DNA from 4 places in the Ancylomarina subtilis genome. Region 3 is predicted to be linked to each of the others. Evidence: riboswitches for the same ligand, from Rfam matches in the RefSeq annotation. Region 3 holds a riboswitch; each other region holds the start of a gene.
What was found. A riboswitch is a leader RNA that binds a small molecule or an ion and turns the genes downstream of it on or off. The one in region 3 is predicted to bind cobalamin.
Positions count from the first base shown of each region.

Region 1: another riboswitch for cobalamin. It lies ahead of EV201_RS13555 (sigma-54-dependent transcriptional regulator); the one in region 3 lies ahead of EV201_RS00130 (TonB-dependent receptor plug domain-containing protein).
Region 2: another riboswitch for cobalamin. It lies ahead of EV201_RS01845 (ribonucleoside triphosphate reductase); the one in region 3 lies ahead of EV201_RS00130 (TonB-dependent receptor plug domain-containing protein).
Region 4: another riboswitch for cobalamin. It lies ahead of EV201_RS04955 (precorrin-2 dehydrogenase/sirohydrochlorin ferrochelatase family protein); the one in region 3 lies ahead of EV201_RS00130 (TonB-dependent receptor plug domain-containing protein).

Region 1 covers NZ_SHKN01000003.1:57,691-62,941, forward strand. The annotation lists gene EV201_RS13550 (ATP-binding protein) at 1-860, shown strand, start outside; gene EV201_RS13555 (sigma-54-dependent transcriptional regulator) at 857-2,191, opposite strand; cobalamin riboswitch at 2,432-2,630, opposite strand; gene EV201_RS13560 (transglycosylase domain-containing protein) at 2,675-5,050, opposite strand.
Region 2 covers NZ_SHKN01000001.1:440,434-445,684, forward strand. The annotation lists gene EV201_RS01845 (ribonucleoside triphosphate reductase) at 1-1,355, opposite strand, end outside; cobalamin riboswitch at 1,449-1,621, opposite strand; gene EV201_RS01850 (S9 family peptidase) at 1,844-4,357, opposite strand.
Region 3 covers NZ_SHKN01000001.1:31,223-36,473, forward strand. The annotation lists gene EV201_RS00125 (TonB-dependent receptor plug domain-containing protein) at 1-1,191, shown strand, start outside; cobalamin riboswitch at 1,339-1,543, shown strand; gene EV201_RS00130 (TonB-dependent receptor plug domain-containing protein) at 1,561-3,543, shown strand; gene EV201_RS00135 (YncE family protein) at 3,554-4,639, shown strand; gene EV201_RS00140 (dipeptidase) at 4,872-5,251, shown strand, end outside.
Region 4 covers NZ_SHKN01000001.1:1,205,350-1,210,600, reverse strand. The annotation lists gene EV201_RS04965 (L-cysteine desulfidase family protein) at 1-729, shown strand, start outside; gene EV201_RS04960 (sodium:solute symporter family protein) at 843-2,294, opposite strand; cobalamin riboswitch at 2,519-2,725, shown strand; gene EV201_RS04955 (precorrin-2 dehydrogenase/sirohydrochlorin ferrochelatase family protein) at 2,863-3,474, shown strand; gene cobA (uroporphyrinogen-III C-methyltransferase) at 3,512-4,273, shown strand; gene EV201_RS04945 (sirohydrochlorin chelatase) at 4,373-5,227, shown strand.

The DNA of each region.
Region 1 (5,251 bases), on a different contig from region 3:
GATCTGAATTTTGTTTGGACCTTCCGATAGAAATGGGGGAGGTTATTACAGACGAATCCGTACTGAAGCAGATCAGTAAGGTACCAGAGATGCTTAAGCTGAAGAAGATTCTGATAGCAGAAGATGATGAATACAGTTCGCTTTTAATGCGAACCGTTTTTAAAGGATGGGGATTGGAACCGACCTTTGTTAATAATGGATTAAAGGCTCTTGAGTGTTTGAAAGAATCTGCCTACGATATCTTATTGACAGATATACACATGCCGGAAATGGGAGGTGTAGAGCTAAGTCGTAATATCCGGAATGATTTGAAGTCTGATATGCCGATTATTGCTTTAACGGCCAATGTTCGTCAGGTCGATTTGGATAAATACATAAAGGAGGGCATGTCAGCTTATTTGTTGAAACCTTTTGATGAATCCGTCTTGTTGGAGATACTTTGTGAGCAATTGAATATCGATCTTGAGATGAATGAGATTGAAGAGGTGCCGTCTACTAAAGAAGCCCAGCATTTATTATTTGATTTATCGGAGATAGAAAAATTTACTGCATCAGACCCAATACTCATCGATCAGGTACTTTCCAGTTTTGTTCGTATTGCAAAAGAAAGCTTGTTGCTTCTAAAGAAAGCGAGCGAAGAAGAAAACTATATTCAGCTTGGCGAAGTTGCTCACAGAATGCTAAGTTCCTATCGACAGCTTAAGATAGACTCTGCCAGTGAAATTCTACTTGAGTTAGAAAAAATGATTCATCAGGAAGATACCAATTACTCGAATATTGACGAGCTGAACGCAGCCATAGCTCAGCTTGAAGAAATTTCGAATGAGGTGTTTGATCAAATCAATGAGTTGAAGAATTAGCCTTCAATACCATATTGCTTCATTTTTGTGTAAAGCGTTTTTCTGTCGATATTGAGTAAACGGGCTGCTTTCGATTTATTATTATTGACTTCTTTAAGGGTATTTATAATCTTATCTCTCTCAGTTGAAGCCTGAAGCAGTTTAAGATCCGTCGTACTATTATCTACACTTGATGTTTCCTGATAATGCAAAATTTCAGGAGGTAGAGCTGATGTTTCAACACGTTCACCAGTACTTAAAAGAAGGGCTCTGCGAATCACATTCCTAAGTTCACGTAAATTTCCTGGCCAATTGTAAGCTTTGAGTTTCTGAATAAATTCTTCAGAAAATTCGGTGATATTTTTATTCAGTTCCTGATTTGAAAGTTGAAGGAAATTATCGGCAAACAGTTTGATGTCTTCTTTTCGATCACGCAGAGCAGGAACCGATATTTTGAATTCGTTCAAACGGTGATAAAGATCTTCTCTGAAATTTGAATTATTCACTTCTTTAATCAGGTCTTCGTTGGTGGCAACAAGAATTCGAACATCTGTATCGATATCATCATTGCTTCCCAGTTGTCTGATTTTTCTTTCTTGTATAGCTCTTAAAAGTTTGATCTGAATTTCGTAGGACAGATTTCCTATCTCATCTAAGAAGAGAGTTCCACCTTTAGCATGTTCGAATTGCCCTTTTTTATCAGAGATAGCGCCGGTAAAAGCACCTTTGTTATGTCCGAAAAGCTCACTTCCGGCTAATTCGTTTGATAAAGCCCCACAGTCTACAGCGACAAAGTTCTTATCTTTTCGAGCACTAGCTTCATGAATTCTTCGGGCAACAATCTCTTTTCCAGTTCCACTTTCGCCCTCAATAATGACGGACATATCAGTAGGAGCAACCAAATTGATATATTGATCGATTTGGACTGAATTTGGACTTTTCCCACGAATAAATTCAATTTTCTTAACCTTATCAACTTTCTCTACAGTTTTAGATTTCTCGATTGCAGACTTGATAAGCACCAGAATTTCTTCAGGATTAAGAGGTTTTGTAACGTATTCGTAAGCCCCTAGTTTGATGGCATTCACAGCGGTTCGAATTTCAGCATAAGAGGTCATGATAATGACCGGGATGTGCGGATTCAGGCTTTTTATCTGCTTGAGAAGATCAAGACCATTGATGTCAGGTAGACGAAAATCACTAATGACTAAATTGGCCTTAAAGCTGCTAAATTTTTTTAATCCTTCATTGGCTGAAAAGGCGATTTCTGTTTCGTAACCCTTTTTGTTGAGAAGGCCTTGAAGCATAATGCAGATCGTAGGATCATCGTCTATAATGAGGATTTTATTCATAATGAGCTTCTGGTGATGCTTAACTGAGATAGTTAATTTAAACAAAATTAATTAAAAAGCTTTGACGGAATACTATGAGTTCGAAAAAAAAATAAAGGATTGTAAGCTTGCTTGAGCAATTTTACAATCCTTATAACAGTTACTTATGAATTTTCACGAGCGTATCTATGGCAAAGATCCGCTCTGCTTGCGTCAAAAAGTGAAAGGTTATAGCGACTTTCTGCTTTTCTTACCCGAAAGCTAAACTCATGATTATAGGCAGGTCTTCTGGCTTATCTCAATTTTGAACACCTTCCCGTCCACCTCAGCAGACAGTGGTCTTTTGTTCAAAATCTGGATTCGAACTGTGTCGAACCGAGAAATACAGCTGCGGGGACAGCTCCTGTTTTTAACAGGATTCCCTATTATTCCTTTCGGAACCCAAATCGTTCTGCAAGTTTAAACAAAAATAGATAAACCGCCAATTATTCCAGAAGACTGATTTTAAAAGAAATCCTCTTCTTCATTTTGGATTAAACCTTTATTCCTCGGGTTGTTAGATTGAGTGTCACAATCAAGATCAATATTGAAACCTTCTGGCTTTTCAAAATCACCTTTTGAAATATTTAAGCTTTCATCAGCATATACTTTTTGCATATAAAGGCCCCAAATTGGGAGAGCCATATTGGCACCTTGACCCAAGCTAATCCCTTCAAAGTGGATGGCTCTGTCTTCGGCACCAACCCAAACACCCGAAACAAGATTAGGTGTAACGCCCATAAACCAGCCATCGGAATGGTTCTGTGTTGTTCCCGTTTTACCACCTATTGGATTGTATAAATTGTATTTCCAGCCAAGACGTCTACCGGTACCTTGTTTGACGACACCTTTAAGTAAATTGGTCATTAGGTAAGCCGTTTTGGCACTCATCACCTCATGCTTCTGCGGTATAGAGTGAGCAACCTCGTTTCCTCTGCTGTCTTCTATTTTTGAAATAAAACGCGGTTTAATATAAACCCCTTTATTGGCATAAGTGGCATAGGCGCCTACCATTTCGCGGACAGTAATTTCAGATGTTCCCAGAAAGACAGAAGGAACCGGGTCGATTCGACTAATAATACCCATTTTCTTCGCCATATTAACAACGGTTTGTGGTTTGAATTGTTTCAGCACCCAACCGGATATATTATTGACTGAATGGGCAAGGCCCCACTTTAGGGTTACCATCTCTCCTGTTCTTGCACTTGTTGAGTTTCTTGATGTCCATGATGTGCCGTCGCCCATATCGAAGGTTTGTGCAATATTCGGCACCTTATCACAAGGGGTTAAGCCTTCTTGCATGGCTACAGTGTATAAGAATGGTTTAATAATAGAACCAACCTGACGCTTACCAAGGGTCACCATGTCATACATAAAGTGTTTGTAGTTAGGGCCTCCCACATAAGCTCTGACTTCACCTGTCTGAGGAACCATTGACATAAAACCAGCTCTAAGAAACCCTTTATAATATAACATCGAATCTATAGGAGAGAGTATGGTATCACGTTCTCCCTGCCATGTGAAGATTCTCATTTCAGTTGGTGTTGCAAAAATGTTTTTAATTGAATCAAGCGAAATCCCTTTGTTTTTCAAAACGCGATACCTTTCACTTCTTTTCATTGATAAAGTCAAATTGTTTTCGACAGCGTCGTCGTCTAAATCATCGGAGAAAGGTGGATTTTTGTGATTTTTTTTCTCATTATCGAATGCTGCTTGCAGATCAAGACCTAAATGTTCTTTTACAGCTTGTTCGGCGTACTTTTGCATGCGAGAATCAATGGTGGTATAGATTTTCAGACCATCCTTATAAATATTGTATGGCTGGCCATCAGCTTTTGTGTTTTTATTACACCAGCCGTAAAATGGATTATTCTTCCACTCTAATGAATCTTCAATAAATCGTTGCTGATTCCAAGAGGGATAATTTTCTCTTTCTGGTTTTTTGGCTGTAAGTGAAGTTCTCAAATATTCCCTAAAATATGGTGCACTCCCCCTTCGGTGGTCAACTTTTTGATAATCGAGACCAAGAGGAAGTAGTTTTAAAGAATCGTATTGTTGCTGACTTAGATAATTGTATTTTACCATTTGGCTTAAAACCACATTACGTCTATCGAGAGTTAATTCCGGTCGACGAAGAGGATTGAAGTAAGACGAGTTTTTAGCCATACCAACCAACATAGCCGATTGTTCAATTTTAAGTGAATCAGGAGTTGTATTAAAATAAACATGAGCAGCAGATTTTACTCCCACAGCCAAATTTAAGAAGTCATATTTATTTAAATACATGGTAAGGATTTCTTCCTTGGTATAACTCCTCTCAAGTTTAACACTGATAACCCATTCCCGAAATTTTCTGAAGACGATATCTAATTTGTTGCTGAATTGCTCTCTTGGAAAAAGCATTTTAGCTAATTGTTGAGATAGAGTACTTCCTCCCCCTGCATTTTTGTTTGCCGTTACAAGTCCTTTGGCAACTCGAGCCAGACCAATTAAATCGATACCTGAATGATCGTAGAAACGGACATCTTCAGTGGCAACAAGAGCGTGGACCATATCCGGCGATAGCTCATCGTATTTCACAAAACTTCTGTTTTGGAAATAGAATTTCCCGAGAAGCACTTTGTCTGCGGAATAGATTTCGGTGGCTAAACTATTTTTTGGATTCTCAAGTTCTTCAAAACTTGGCATAAAACCAAAGGTTCCGTTTGAGATACCCATAAATAAAAAGAATACACTTAGTACTACAGATGAGAACAGAGCCCAAAATGCAATGATGTATTTTTTGAAATTTTTAGATCCCTTATTTTTTTTATCTGTTTTGTTAAGATCTGACTCAGTCATATTATCTAATATTATTTGATGTTTGGCTTTGTTTGTGTACAATTGGTTTGTAAAAATAGTAAATAAAACAACAACTCGAATGGGTAAGTTTTGCCTTAAAATAAGCCACCTAAAATGAGAGGTTTTGAAAATTAGTATCATAAAATTTGGAACTTAGGGCGCATATGTTTTTACTTTGCACAAAATTTTAGAGCACGATTT
Region 2 (5,251 bases), 410 kb from region 3:
TGTTCGATCACTTTACGTTTAATCTCCAGACTGTCCTTAGCCAGACCCATCAATTTGTCAACTCTTTGCAGAAGTTCGTCTTCGTTTTTCGATTCGTAAGCCAGGCGTGGCAGGTTTAGTGTCACCACACCCACAGAACCCGTTAGAGGATTGGCACCAAATAAACCGCCACCACGTGATTTCAATTCGGTGGTATCCAGACGCAAACGGCAACACATCGAACGTACATCGTCGGGTGACATATCGGAATTCACAAAATTTGAGAAATAGGGAATGCCATACTTGGCTGTCATCTCCCAAATGGGCTGACGGTATTCGTTATTCCAGTCGAAATCTTTGGTGATGTTATAGGTCGGTATAGGGAATGAGAATATACGACCGCAGGCATCGCCCTCAGTCATCACTTCAGCAAAGGCTTTATTGAAGATATCCATTTCGTGCTGGTAGTCGCCATAAGTCGTTTCCTGCAATTCACCGCCAATAATCACAGCTGTGTCCTTCATGTTGTTGGGAATCTCCAAATCGAGGGTGATATTGGTAAAGGGGGTTTGAAACCCGACACGGGTGGGCACGTTCATATTAAAGACAAACTCCTGAAGTGCCTGTTTGACTTCCTTGTACGACAAATTGTCGTGACGAATGAAGGGTGACAGATAGGTGTCAAAATTAGAGAAGGCTTGGGCTCCGGCAGCTTCGCCCTGCATGGTATAAAAGAAATTGACGATCTGTCCCAGTAGGGTTCTCAGGTGTTTGGCAGGTTTGCTTTCAACCTTGCCCGGTACGCCTTTAAATCCAATTCGAATAATTTCCTGCAAATCCCATCCCACACAATAGACACTTACAAAGCCCAGGTCGTGAATGTGGAGTTTGCCTTGCTTGTGCGCCTGACCAATTTCGGTTGGATAAATTTTATTTAGCCAGTATTGCGAGCTGATGATTGTGGAAATGTGTTGATTCATCCCCTGCAATGAGTAGGATGAATTGGCACTCTCTTTAATTCGCCAGTCGTTATTGTTTAGGTAATCATCGATGATATCGATATTCGAAAAGAGCTCTTTTACATCCCTGATGCCCTCGTGTTGTTTTCGATAAATAATATAAGCCTTGGCAGCCTGATAGTGTTTCTGCTCGAAGAGTTCAAACTCGACAGCATCCTGAATGTCTTCGACACTGGGGGCATCCGTTTTAAGTTTTGCAATAACACTTTTCGTGATTTGATCGGCAAGGGCTCGGTTGGGCGAACCAACGGCACGTAAGGCTTTGAATACGGCAAAGGCAATTTTTTCCGATTCGAAGGCGACGATTCGACCGTCGCGTTTTTGTACTGTTTTAATAGCACCATTAATTTTCATCATGTCTTAAATTTTAAATTAAAGAATTAATGGTAGCTGGGGGTAGAATACAAGAAAGCAGTAAAGTCTTCCTAAGCTTTTTCTCCCGAAAGCTACGAATTACGATCAAAAATGACAGGTCTTCCGGCTTATTGCATTTTACTTGGCCTTCCCATACGCTTGAGGCAGACAGTGGCTTTTTAATAAGTAAAACCTAATTGCAATTTACGGCTGCGGGGACAGCTACTGATTTTAACAGTATTCCCTTGATCAATTTTGCTTTATAAAAGTAGAATGAAAATTGATATTCTAAATGAAAAAATCATTATAGTTATTAAGAAGTAATGAACAATGGTCATTTTGTTTGGTGATCTTAAGGTTTTGGATTTGTTTAAATGTATTATTTAAATTCAATCCTTTTTTTGGATAGGGCAAGATCGGGAGCAGTGTAAAAAAAAAATCCCGACTTGCCAAAGTAAGTCGGGATATCATTGTCTTATCAGTTATTAAAGCTATTTGTTGCTGGGCTGATCTTTTTGCATTTCGACATAATCAGCAGACGATCTGAAATCACCGATCAGATATTTACAGAAATATTCACCACGCAGCCAGAACGAGTATTCGCTCATATTACCAAAACCATGACGTTGGCCAGGGTATAAGAAGAAATCGAATCGTTTGTTTGCCTTAATTAGGGCATTGGCCATTCTGATGCTGTTGGCAGGATGAACATTGTTATCGATATCACCGGTAACAATCATCAATTTCCCTTTCAGGTTCTTAGCCAGGCTAGGGTTGGTGTCAATCTTGTATTGGAAAGTGGTATCACCTTTTTCGCTCACAACTTCTTTCACACCATGATGTGTTTCACTCCACCAGCGGTTGTAAATATTGTTATCGTGGTTCCCCGCGGCAGATACCGCTACTTTAAAGAAATCAGGATAAACCAACATAGCCGCCGTTGACATGAATCCACCCCCTGAGTGACCGTAAATTCCGACTTTATTGATATCAATAAAACTGTATCTGTCAGCCAATTGTTCGATACCCACTTTTTTGTCCTCCAAACCATAATCTCTTAGGTTGCCATAACCGTAGTTGTGATACCACTTAGATCGGGCAGGATGACCGCCACGGTTACCCATTGTCACTACAATAAAGCCTAATTGAGCCATACGGTCAGCTCTATCCATACGCACTGAGAAACTTTTGTAAACCGCTTCAGTTTGAGGTCCTGGATAAACGTAAGTTAGGATTGGGTACTTTTTATTAGGATCGAAATCGAATGGCTTGTACATTACGCCGTAAATATCAGTTACGCCATCGCCTGCTTTTACTTTAAAAGTCTCAGGGAATTTATAACCTGTCTCAAATAAGCGAGTTAAATCAGTTTCTTCAAGATCCATCAATTTCGTTCCTCTTGAATTGTAAAGTGCAGAAACAGGAGCAGAGTCAACTCTTGAAGAGTTATTTACAAAGTAGTGAGTTTGATCATTCAAATTTACTTTGTGATCGAAATCACCCTTATTAAGAAGTTTTAAACCTGTACCGTCAAAATTCACACGGTAAAGATGCGAGTAATAAGGGTCTTCACCTTTTTCGCGAGCATTCGCTGTAAAATAAAGGACACGGTTTTGCTCATCGATGCCCTGAATTCCGTCACAGTGCCATGGACCTGAAGTAATTTGGTTCTTTAGTTTTCCTTGACCATCGTAAAGGTAAAAATGAGCCCAGCCATCGCGTTCTGACCAATGGATCATTTCTTTTCCGTTATTTACCAATGCGAAAGGACTTCTGCCTTCGATATAAGTGTTTAAGCGTTCTTCTATAAGGATATTAACTTCACCGGTTGTGGTGTTAGCCGTACAGATATCCACACGTTTCATATCACGGCTAGTGCGTTTGAAATAAAGCAAATCACTTCCCTTATTCATCCATTTCGAGAATTTGACATCATCAGCCTCGTTACGCTTCTTTCTTGGAGCGGTCAAAATTGAAAGGGTCTGATCCTTGAACGCATTTGCTTTAACTTTGACCGCTTTTTTGCTTTCCCAGTCGAAAATTTGAAGCTCGTACTGAGGAGCTTCTTTCTCGCCAGCCATGTGGTATTTATAGCTTTCCAAAGTCGGACGACCTTTAGCTACTGAATTGATAACCCAAAGATCTTTCACTTCACGCTCATCTTCACGCGTAAGAGCAAATTTCTTTGAATCAGAAGAGAAGGTGACATAAGCCTCTTTTCTTTTATCCTTTTCTTCTTCTTTTTCTCTATTGGTTTTACCATAAGAGTTGGTGCCGTAACAGTAGTGCTCAATACCATCAGTGGTTAGCTGGTGCTCTACAATGGTTGAGTCCTTTTCATTCTTCTGAGCTTTCTTGTAGTTTTCAGCATCCATCCAATATAGGTTGTGATGCTTAGCAAAAATCACATATTTCTGGTTTGGTGCTACAGATGCCCACTCTTTTTGTTCAAGGGGCTTTTCAAAATCATCAAGCAAATTCAGTTTTTCTGAAGCCAATGTGTATTCGAAATGCCACACTTTAGCAACCATTTTATTTTTTGAATCTTTCTTCTTTTCACCGTCCTTTTTTTCTTCCTGCTTGTCGCCCTCTTCATCTTTATCTTCTTCTTCAACCAGCTTACTCTTTACCTGAAACTGAAGAACTGTTTCATTTTTGATGAATTTAATTTTATCAATGTAAAGGTGTTGGGCATCGAATGGATCACCCGTCAGGCGACTCATATCAGAAGCCATTTTAACCACATCGAACAATTTGTTTTTTGTGTTTTTTACAGGATCGACCAAATAGTAAAATTGTCCCTCCGGAGTACGGTAGGTGTACCAGAATTTTTCACTGTTTTTTAGCCAGTGTGGTTTTACACTGGTCGAGAAGACCATTTTTTTCAATCGGTTTGGCGAAAATTTAGCCGCCAATTCAAAGTTTGCTTTTGTCACAGGCGTTTCCTGTGCAAATACACCAATTCCTATCAAAACGAGTAGGAGTGAGAGTAGGTTTCTTTTCATGTGTCTGTAGTTTGTTTTTCATTTACCACATGGAAGTCGCTTGTATTAGTTATCACCTTTTGTATAAAAAGGCTTGCTAATGGCTCGTTTCATGTTAGTTGGTTTATTTATTGAGTTGTCCAATCTCTCTTTGTGAGAGATTCTCATTTAAGCCCGCTAAAATAGATAACTGCCCAACATAAAACACTAACAAAGTTCAGTTTTCGATAAAAAATAGAATTGGCGGGATAAACAAGAAATTTTTTGAAATTTCGTAGAAATTATATACTGACAGTATCTTTTTAACTGACTTTTCTAAATCTATTTTATCGCCATACATAAAAGTTTAATTGATATTGAAGCAGGCTTTTAATAATTTTATATATGTGGGTGAATCAGTGAACATACAAAAGGCTATTTTTCAGCATATCAAAGGTATTTTTCCACCAAACTTATCCTTTATTCATGAAATTGCCCAAGTGCTCGGAATAAGTTACGAGAGTTCTTATCGTAGAATTCGAAGTGATAAAGTATTGTCCTTTGAGGAGCTTTACAAGTTGTGTGCTCATTTTAGAATATCCGTTGATTCTTTTTGTGGTGCCCCAATCAACAAAGTGGTTTTGTAGAACCGGAAAGTATTTGTGTTAGGTTAAAGCGTTTTGGGAACGATTTGCCTAAGCTTACCCTTTCTGCGTTAGTTTGCTTTTGTTTTATTTTGCTGTATAACAATATGCAAGCCTTTCGTAAAACGAAAGAAGGATTTGTATATGCCCGTGGATGATATGCGAAAGCATCGTAATTTAGTAATGGAAAGCAGATATGTTTTTGTGTTATATTGCTAATAACAAAAATGATGGAGTGCGATTCGAAAAAGGATTTTAAACATCTCTTGCAAAAGGAGAAATCGGTGCGTCA
Region 3 (5,251 bases):
AGTACTCATAAGAATTATGGTTTTATTCTTCAGGATGCATTTAAATTGGGAGATCATTCTCTTGCTTTCGGTGTTGATAATAAAAATGATTTATACGAAACCAATAAGTGGAGTTTAGCTGGCGATGAAGCGGCACCATATCGTCCTAATTATTTGACTCAAACAACAGGATTGTTTGGACAGATTAATACCAAAGCAATAGATGGCAAATTAAATTTGGCAATGGGTGCTCGTTACGATCATATACAGTTTGAGCTAAAAAATAGTGAATTTTTCTTTGTAGACAACAGAAAAGAGGAATACGAAGTCTTTACTCAGAATGTAGGTGCTAAATATGAGATTATAGATGGGTTGAGCGTACACTCAGCATGGGGAAATGCATTCTTGGCTCCTGATGCTTTTCAGGTAGCAGGAGAGTATACTAAAGGATCTACTACTTATAAAGGAAATTCTAACTTGAAAGCTGAACAAAGTAATACGTTTGATATTGGTTTTGAATACAATAAGTTTGCTAAAGGAATTAAGTTTGATTTCACTTATTTCACGACCCATCATAATAACAAAATTGTTGGTAAAACAATTGACCCTGACGGAACATCTGGTACAGGTGATGAATATGAGTCGTATATAAATGCTGACAGAGCAGATATGGATGGTATTGAGATTGAAGCATCATATGACTTTGGAGCATTAGCAGATTACAACTATTCTTTAAAAATGTATGTTAATTATACACATCTTATCGATGCTACAGTTACTCAACATGTTAAAAAAGAAGATAGTACCTTTGGGAATGAGGAGAGCCCAATGAGATATGTTCGCGATAATAATGCCAATTTTGGTATTGAATTCGATAATTTAAAAGGCTTTACGACTCAATTGAATGCGCGTTACATTGGACATCGTTATGAAGATAATTACATGTATGAAGCGGATTATTCCAATTGGCCATCAGTAAGCAAAATGCCAATTAATTTTAATGGAACAGCTGTACGATCGGGATTAGAAAATGAAGATGTTCTTCGTCATCCGGAATTTATGGTGTTCGACTACTCAGCGTCATATACTTTTAAAGAAAAATATACATTTGGTTTGACCATTTCAAACCTTCTGGATGAAAATTATACCGAGAAAGATGGTTACAATATGCCGGGAAGATCGATAATAGCTAAATTGGCTTATCGATTCTAGCAACTTGTTTATTCACTTAAAAAGGGATGTTCCAATAAAGGAATATCCCTTTTTTTTAAACAGTGTGTTTGTTTTAAGTTTATTATCAGTGAGTTTTGTGGTGGATTACAAATAAGAGATTAGACTCTCTGATTTTGTTTTTTTTTATACATTTGCAACGTAATTGGTTCTCGTGAATCTGATTTTTGTCAGATAGAGATGAAAAGGGAATCCGGTGTGAGTCCGGAGCTGTTCCCGTAGCTGTAAGCTCAGAAAAAAGCTTTTTCACCACAATGCCACTGTTCGCCCAGGCGAATGGGAAGGCCGGAAAAGTTGAGTAAGTCAGAAGACCTGCCAATGCAAACTTAATTTTCAAAACATTCGGAGAAGATGTTTGGAAGACGATCGAATTTTTTATTTCTATTGGTCTATCCTGGTGTTTTCTTCTTTATCAGATATAAGATGAAGTTGAAATTTTTATTTGTGCTGTTAGGAAGCTTTGTAAGCTTATGTGGCTGGAGCCAAACTGTTGGGATCGATACGATTCAAATAAAGACCGTTGATATTTTGGCGCCTAGACTTCAGCATTTGTCTACTACTGAAAAGAAAGTGCAAATTGATTCAATTCTCATTCAGAGATATGGAGGAAGTGATTTGTCTAGCCTGCTTCAGAAAACTTCATTGGTAAATATTTCTTCAAATGGTTCATTGGGAGCTCTTTCAACAGTGGGGATGAGAGGTGCATCTGCGACTCAAACTTCAGTTAATTGGAATGGTATTCCAGTTAATTCGTTGACTACTGGTTCTGCTGACCTATCATTAATAAATGCTGGTTCTTTTGATAATGTTCAGGTGGTGTATGGTGCTACAGCATCCTTATACGGATCTGGAACTCTAGGTGGAGCTATTGAACTTTCGAATACTCCGGATTGGAAGAATAAATCTTCTGTTGGATTAATGTCTGAAATTAGCAGTTTCTCAAATTACAAAACTAAGCTTCACGGGAAATACTCAAATAAATGGATTTCCTATTCAGGACAAGCCTTTTTTCAGTACGGAAAGAATGATTTTACTTATACGGACAAATATGATTTTGGCTCACCCACTGAACGATTAAACCATAACCAGAACAGAGCTTTTGGAACCATCCAAAACTTGCATCTAAATATTAATAAAAATTACGTCGATTTGGGTGTTTGGTATCAAGTTAAAGAAAAGAATATTGCAGGTTTGATGGGGATAGGGAAACCAGTTAGTTTTCAAAAACAACGCGATTCTTCTTTTAAGGCTTTTGTGGGGTGGAAGAAGCTAATGGGTAAATTTAGAGTGGAAGCTAAATCGGCATACTTAAGTGATTATTTAAAATACACAGATAGAGGAAGTGCAAACAATACAGGCTACAAAGTTTTTTCAGAAATAGAATCAAAGCGCTGGTTAAATGATATGAACCTTAGATGGTATTTATCCGATCAGTGGAGTGTTGATGTAAATGGTAAATATAATTGGTTGAAAGGAATTACAAACAATTATATAAAGGATATCACCGAGAATGAATCACGATTAATGATTGCTGCCAAGTATACTCCGCAAATAGGAACTTTTATTTTTACTTATGGTAAGGAATGGAACTCAGAGGTAAATCCTCCTGATATGTACTCTTTAAGTTACTTAGTTCATCTTGTATCCAATCTTATAGATGTTAGAGGGAAGGCTTCGACTCATTATAGAAGACCAACTTTTAATGAGCGTTATTGGATTAATGCTGGAAACCTCAAACTGAAATCTGAAGAGGGATGGAATTACGAATTAGGTTTGGTTATGCTTAGTCAAAACGTTTTGTATGGAAGTCTTACTGTAGACTTGAATTTGTATAGGGCTCAAAATGATAATTTAATTGTTTGGAAACCGGTACATGGAACAGTTTGGAGTCCTGTAAATATTGGAAAGTCTCTTATTCAGGGAGTAGATATTGAAGCTACACATTTATTGGATGATATGAATTATAGCATAAGAACGTCTTTAAAATACGCTTATAATGATGCTTATGACAATGATAAGGAAGGTGAAAAATATCAAGAAACTCTAGGATATCGACCACATCATCTAATTAAATTTTCTTCTGATTATTTTAGAGGGAATTGGAACCTTGGAATTCTATCTACATTTCGCTCTGAAACGAATACATGGGAAGGTGATAAGGTTGATGAAAATGTACTCGTAGATATGAGTGTTGGCTATCGCTTTAACACAAAATTTGCAAATGTTAGGCTAACAGGAAGAGTAGAAAACCTGTTGGATAAATCATATGAAATTGTTAGGTTTTACCCCATGCCTGGCAGAGCTTTTCATTTTGGGGTAAATATAATTTTTTAATTAATTAACTATGAAAAAGGTTTTAAGTCTTGCGTTGGGATTATTGATTGCAAGTTTCTCATTGGTATCATGTTCTGATGATGACAATAATGAGATTCCTAGATTAAAAGGGAATTTTGTGTTAAATGAAGGAAGTACTAATGGATCAATTAGTTTAATTGATACGGAAGATAAGGTAACTCTTAACTACTTTGAGGCCGTTAATGGTATCCCATTGGGAAAATTCCCACAGTCGATGGCAATGAATGATAAATATGTATTTATTGTCGTAACCACAGATTCAGGTGCAGGTTATGTGGAAGTTGTAACAGCATCAGATTTCAAGCATTATGCGACTATTGAAGGACTTTCTTATCCAAGAGAAATTGCTATTGATGGTAATAAAGCATATTTATCGAATGGAACAGGAGTTACAGGTACTTATCCAAATCAAGTAAAACAGAATAATGAGATTCATGTTATCGATTTAAATACAATGGCCATTACTTCTGAAATAGCTGTAGGAGCAGGTCCAGAAAAAATAATCATCTCAGGTGATGAATTATATGTTGCAAATAGTGGTGGATGGTCGAATGATGATAATACAGTTTCTGTGATTGATCTTGATACTGATAAAGTGATTAAAACCATTACTGTTAAATCTTGTCCAAAGGATATGGTTAAGGATGCTAATGGAGATATTTGGGTTTATTGTTCAGGTGTAGCGGATTATTCAAGCTGGCCAAATGTAGCTTATACTAACTCTGGTATTTCTAAAATTGATGCTAATACACATGAGGTAACATCATTTGCATTAACAAGTTTAAGTACAGCAGGAATCAAAAATATTGCGATCAGCAAAGATAAGAAGACTGTTTATTATATGTCAGATGCTGTTTATGCAATGAATATTAATGATACTGCTTTACCAACAACAAAATTTATCGATGCAACATTTTACGGAATGGATGTAAACCCTAAGAATGGTAATCTTTGGATGTGTGCAGCGGTTGATGCAACAACTTCAGGTAAAGTTATTGTTTATTCAAATAAGGCTGAAAAGTTGAAAGAATTTACAGTTGGAAGCATGCCTAACTCAACAACGTTTAGCAACTAGTACAATAAAACTCATTTCAATATATTAGGGAATTTCCACAGGGAGTTCCTTTTTTTATATCCTCTAAAGGCTCATCTCTCTATTCAATTTTAGAGTTGAATAGGAGTGGTGCATCTTTCTCAAGATTATAATGACTTTTGTTATGTGTTTATAGGCTCCCTTTTTATAAATTCGAACGGTCTGGATCACGACAACCAACCGATCTGGCAAACTTAAACTCAATCAAATACCTATGAACAAAACATTTTTATTTTTCTTAATTGTACTTTTTCAAGCGACTTCGATTACGAATGTTTTCGCCTGTACAAATTTTATAGTCACCAAGGGAGCATCTAAAGATGGCTCTGTGATGGTGGTTTATACCTGTGATGGGGAGTTTCATCCCCGCTTACGAGTTGTTCCGGCAGCCGATTACAAGCCCGGTGAAATGCTTCAAATTAAAGATTGGAGTGGCAATGTACTTGGAGAAATCAAACAAGCTTTGCATACTTATGCCATTGTTGGTCCGCATATGAATGAGCATCAGGTCTCTATAGGAGAAACAACATTTGGGGGAAGAGCTGAGTTGGTTAACCCTTCGAATCTACTGCATTACTGGACCTTGATGCAACT
Region 4 (5,251 bases), 1.2 Mb from region 3:
ATTTCTGAGCTTCAGTTTCTACTTGAAGGTGTTAATTTGAATAAGAAAATTGCAGAGGAAGGTCTTAAAGGGAACTATGGTTTGCAGGTCGGTAAATCGATGTTGACGAGTATCGAGAAAGGCATTCTTTCTGAGGATATCATTAATAAGTCGGTTATGATGGCTGCAGCGGGTTCGGATGCCAGAATGGCTGGCTGTTCTATGCCCGTAATGTCTAATTGTGGTAGTGGTAATCAGGGGATGAGTCTGACTTTACCCATTATGGTTGTTGCAGAGAAACTTAAGGTTGATGAAGAGACTTTATTAAGAGCATTGGCATTGGCCTTGTTGATTTCAATACATATGAAATCTTTCATCGGACAATTGTCGGCTTTATGTGGCGTGTTGTTGTCGACTTCAGGAGCTGCTTGTGGTATCACTTACATGATGGGAGGCGATTTGACCCATTTGAGTTCGACCTTAAAGAATATGACGGGTAGTGTTACGGGGATGATTTGTGATGGAGCCAACTCGAGTTGTGCTCATAAAATTTCAGCCAGTGTGAGTGCCGGAATTCAATCATCGCTATTGGCTTTAAACAGTCAATGTTTAAGTAATGTGGATGGTATTGTTGATGAAGATGTTGAAGCGACAATACGTAATATAGGTCGTTTGGCCACCGAAGGTATGGAGGTAACAGACGATGTGATTTTAAAAACGATGTTAGAGAAGATGAATAAGGCTTCTTAAGACTATAAAGAGACAAATTCATTTGTTTTTATTCCGGGGCCGATAAGGATTTTTTCTTGTCGGCTCCTTTTTTATTTCCCTCTTCTTTATAAGCACCTCCCTCTCATAACCTCTTACTCTTTAAGCGCAGCTTTAGCAATAAATAATGCTGATTTAGCTGTCTCAGCTTTGCTGAGACAGCTGGCAATGAAATAAACTAAGGCTGAGCCGAGCATTCCCACCAAAACGTGTTTGGCTGTCCCAATTTCCCAAGGCAAGGGTAGTTTGGCTCCCAAAGCCACAGACAGATTATATAGAGAGAAAACAGTCCCGAAAACCATAGATGACATGGCTCCAATGGTTGTTCCTCTTTTCCAGATAAAGCCCAGAATTAAAGGCACAAAAGCACCGGTTGAAAGCAGGTCGGCGGCCAGCCAGGAAACTTTAAGTATCGAACGAATTTCAAGACCGATTAACAGAGCGATAAAAGTGACTACAATAGTTCCTAGTTTTCCAATAATTACGAGTTGGTCTTGTTTGGCATTCGGTTTGAATTTATTCTTATAAATATCGACACAGAGTACCATAGCACCTGTATTAATCAATGAATCCATGGTGGACATAATGGCTGAGCAAATGCCCACAAATATCAATGCTCCAAGCAAGGGAGGCATATAATTATTGATGATGCCTGAAATAACGCCACCTTGTGGCATTTCATCGAACAAACCAAGAGCGAGCATCCCTGTAAAAGTGACCATCAGATAAAGCGGAATATAGACCAGAAAGCTGAGTCCAATCATTTTACGCGCATCCTGGGGAGAACGCGCCGCTGATATGCGTTGCCAAACATTGGCTTGTATCATCCAGGCGCTGCCAAAGGTGATAATATAAACCATATTGTTTGAGAGCTGGTAACTGAATGAAAAGTAGTGTGTTAATTGTTTGTTTTTTGCAATATTCTCGATAGCCAATACGCCTCCGGAGTAATAGTAAGCATATCCGAAAACCAATACTGAAGCGGACAAAAGAAAGACAAATTGTATAATATCAGTTCGAACCACAGCCTTAAATCCTCCAAAAAAGGAATAAAGGAGGACAATAGCTGTTCCTATAATGGCCGATAACTTATAATCTAAGTGCAGAAATTTTTCGAAGAAAATACCAATACCCACAATTTGGGAGGCTGCCGTAATGGTCATGAAAAGAAAGATCAGAACTGAAAGCATTAAAGCAGGAGCTTTGCCATAGCGTTCTTCCAGAAGTTGGGGTTGGGTGATGCTGCCCACTTTTCGGATGGCTCTGGCAAATACAAAGAGTAGTCCGGTTGAAAACAGGACAGGCATGCCGTATATCCAAAAAGCACTGATCCCATTTTGATAGGAATGATCGGCTGTTTCAATTGCTGATCCGGCTCCCCACCACGAAGCGATAAAGGTGATTGCGAGTGCTACAAATGAGAGGGATCTGTTGGCCAGAAAATAGCCTTCTACTGAGTCACTCTTTTTCGAAAAGAGGGATGAACCGACAATGAGAATGACATAAAGGCTTAAAAGGGCAATGGATAATATTTGAAGTGAAGGCATGTGCTGTTTGAGTTTCTTTTATGGATTTATTCTGCATAGATAAGCAATTTATGATGGAATGATAAAAGAAGTGCTTCTAAATTGGCTGAATTCCTTATGAATGAAGCAGGCTTATTATGTTCTAGTGTATTCTTCAATTTCTAAACAGAAGCTTGCTGTTTTATAACAAGTATGAATAAGCCTAAAAAAATCTTGAATTCATTTTGGAGCGAATAAAAAACCACTACATTTGACACAGTTTTGGTGAAAGCTTCATCTTCGATTGAGCTTTAAAAGGGAATCCGGTTAAAATCCGGGACAGCCCCCGCTACTGTAAGTTTTTTATGGTTTTTACCACATCCACTGTTCGCATTTCGCGGATGGGAAGGAAAGAAACCGATCATTCGATCTACGAAACAAGTCAGGAAACCTGCCAAAATGGTAATCAAACCTAAAACTCTTGGGGAAGGGAGTTGTTTGTTGATATGTTATCATCTGCAATAGTTTTTTACACCCCAATTCGTAGACGTTCGATTACCGTGCTATCGATTTTTTTTAAGATCGAATTATTCATTAATACAAATGCACGATGAGCTGGTACCCTGTAAGCCTGAATTTAAAGGGCAGAAATTGTTTAGTTGTAGGCGGAGGTAAAGTTGCTGAACGAAAGTTGAAGTCTTTGATTAAGGCAGAAGCTGAGGTGACGCTTATTGCCCCAAATTTGAGTGTTGAATTACAGACCATGCATGAGGCAAGGACGTTTCATTACTTGAAAAGTACCTATCAGAAAAATGATGTGAATGGTTTTTTTCTGGTGATTGCAGCAACCGATTGTTCCCAAACCAATTCTCGAATAGGTGCTGATGCCGAGGCAGAATCGATCCTGTTTAATTCTGTTAATTCAAGGGCTTATTCCAATTTTTATCCGGCTGCAGCAAGCCAGTGTGGCGATATTCAAATAGCTGTTTCTTCAAATGGCCAAAACCCCTATTTAGCTAAGAAAATCCGTAAATATCTCGATCAGAAATTTGATAACTCTTTGAAAGAAGAGGTTATGGAATTGGGACGTCTGAGAAATCAGTTCGTCAAAGAGACTACCGGATTAAGTGAAAAGGAAAAGAAGGCATTTATGAAAGACAATCTACTGGAGAAGGTGGAAGCCTTTTTGGATAAGATTGATGGACATACCTGGGAATTATAAAGCTGATAAACACTTTTGAGATATTAAGAAAAGAACAATGAACGGAAAAGTATATATAACCGGCGCGGGCCCGGGAGATAAGGGCTTAATAACCGTAAAGGCTGCTGAAGCCTTAAAAATTGCCGATGTCGTATTCTACGACTACCTGGTAAATATTGAATTGCTTGACTATTGCAAAGACGCTTGTGAAAGCATTTATGTGGGTAAAAAACACAAGAAACACACCTGTCCGCAGGAAGACATTAATCAAATGATTGTGGATTATGCCAAGATGGGAAAAACGGTTGTGCGTTTAAAAGGTGGCGATCCCTACGTATTTGGAAGAGGGAGCGAGGAGGCGATTAAATTGCTTGAGAACGGAATTGAATTTGAAGAGATTCCCGGGATTACTTCGGGGATTGCTGCGCCTGCTTATGCCGGTATTCCGGTTACGGCTCGCAATGTGTCTTCATCAGTTGCTTTTTTCACAGGACACCCTCCGGTAAGCCGCGAAAGAGATTTGCAATGGGATAAAATTTCGACAGGCATCGATACCCTTGTCTTTTATATGGGTATTACCAATGCGCCAACTATCGTCAACAATTTGATGGAACACGGACGCTCAAAAGAAACTCCGGTAGCTCTAATTCGATGGGGCACCTGTCCCGAACAGGAAGTTGTGAAAGGCGAGTTGCATAATATCGTTGCAAAAATGGAAGAATTGGATTTTCGTCCGCCAGCCATTATGGTTGTAGGCGAAGTGGTTTCTATATCAGATAAACTGATGGCTGTAGCTGAAGAAGCTCAGATGACTTATTAAGGTCTGAAAGTTGAAAAGTCGAAAGGTCTAAAAGTTAAAGAGTGAAAAGTGAATGAGTCAAGTTAATTATTTCATGGCTCACAACTCAAATCTAAAATTATGAAAGGAATCTTACTGTGCGGACACGGGACGCGCGTTCAAGTTGGAGAATTAGCATTTAAAGTATTTGCAGAGAAATTTGCAAACACAATCACCGATTACGAAGTTGAATATGGTTTTTTGGAACTTTCGGAACCTAACTTTGAGCAGGGCATCAGCAAGCTTAAAGCTAAAGGTGTAGAGGAAATTATTGCCGTGCCGGTTTTCTTATTCAATGGCGTGCATATTGCTTCTGATATTCCGAATATGCTGCATGAGCTTCAGGAAAAGCATGAGGTGAGTATTAAATTGGCCAACTATATTGGCGTCTGTCAGGAGATGGTTGACTTGTCAATTGATCTGATTAAGAATAGCATCTCTGATGAAGATATGAGCGATACGGTTTTCTTCCCAATTGGTATTGGTGCATCTATGGCTGATTCCAATGGTGATATGCTCAAGTTATCCCGACTGGCTCAGGAAGAATTGAAAATGCCATTCATGATCAATGCCTTCACTTCCCGTATGACCTTTCCATCGGTTGACAAAGCCCTGTCAATTTTGGATCAATTATCATTCAAGCGAATTATCGCTTTACCCTACATTTTCTTCCCGGGCGTTTATCTGGATAATGCCATCAGAAGCATAGAGGCATTCAAATTGAAACATCCTGAAAAGGAATTTATTCTATGCCCTAAAATTGGCGAGAGTGATAGGTTGATTGATATTCTGATGTTGAGACTTAAAGAAGTTGAAGATGGGAAAGTTGATTTGATAGAGAGTAGAGATCCTTCGGCTTGTTCTCATCACCACCACCACCATCATTCTCATGGCCATCACCATCATCACGGACATTCTCACGATCATAAGCATTAGTAAGGATAAAGGATAAAGGATAAA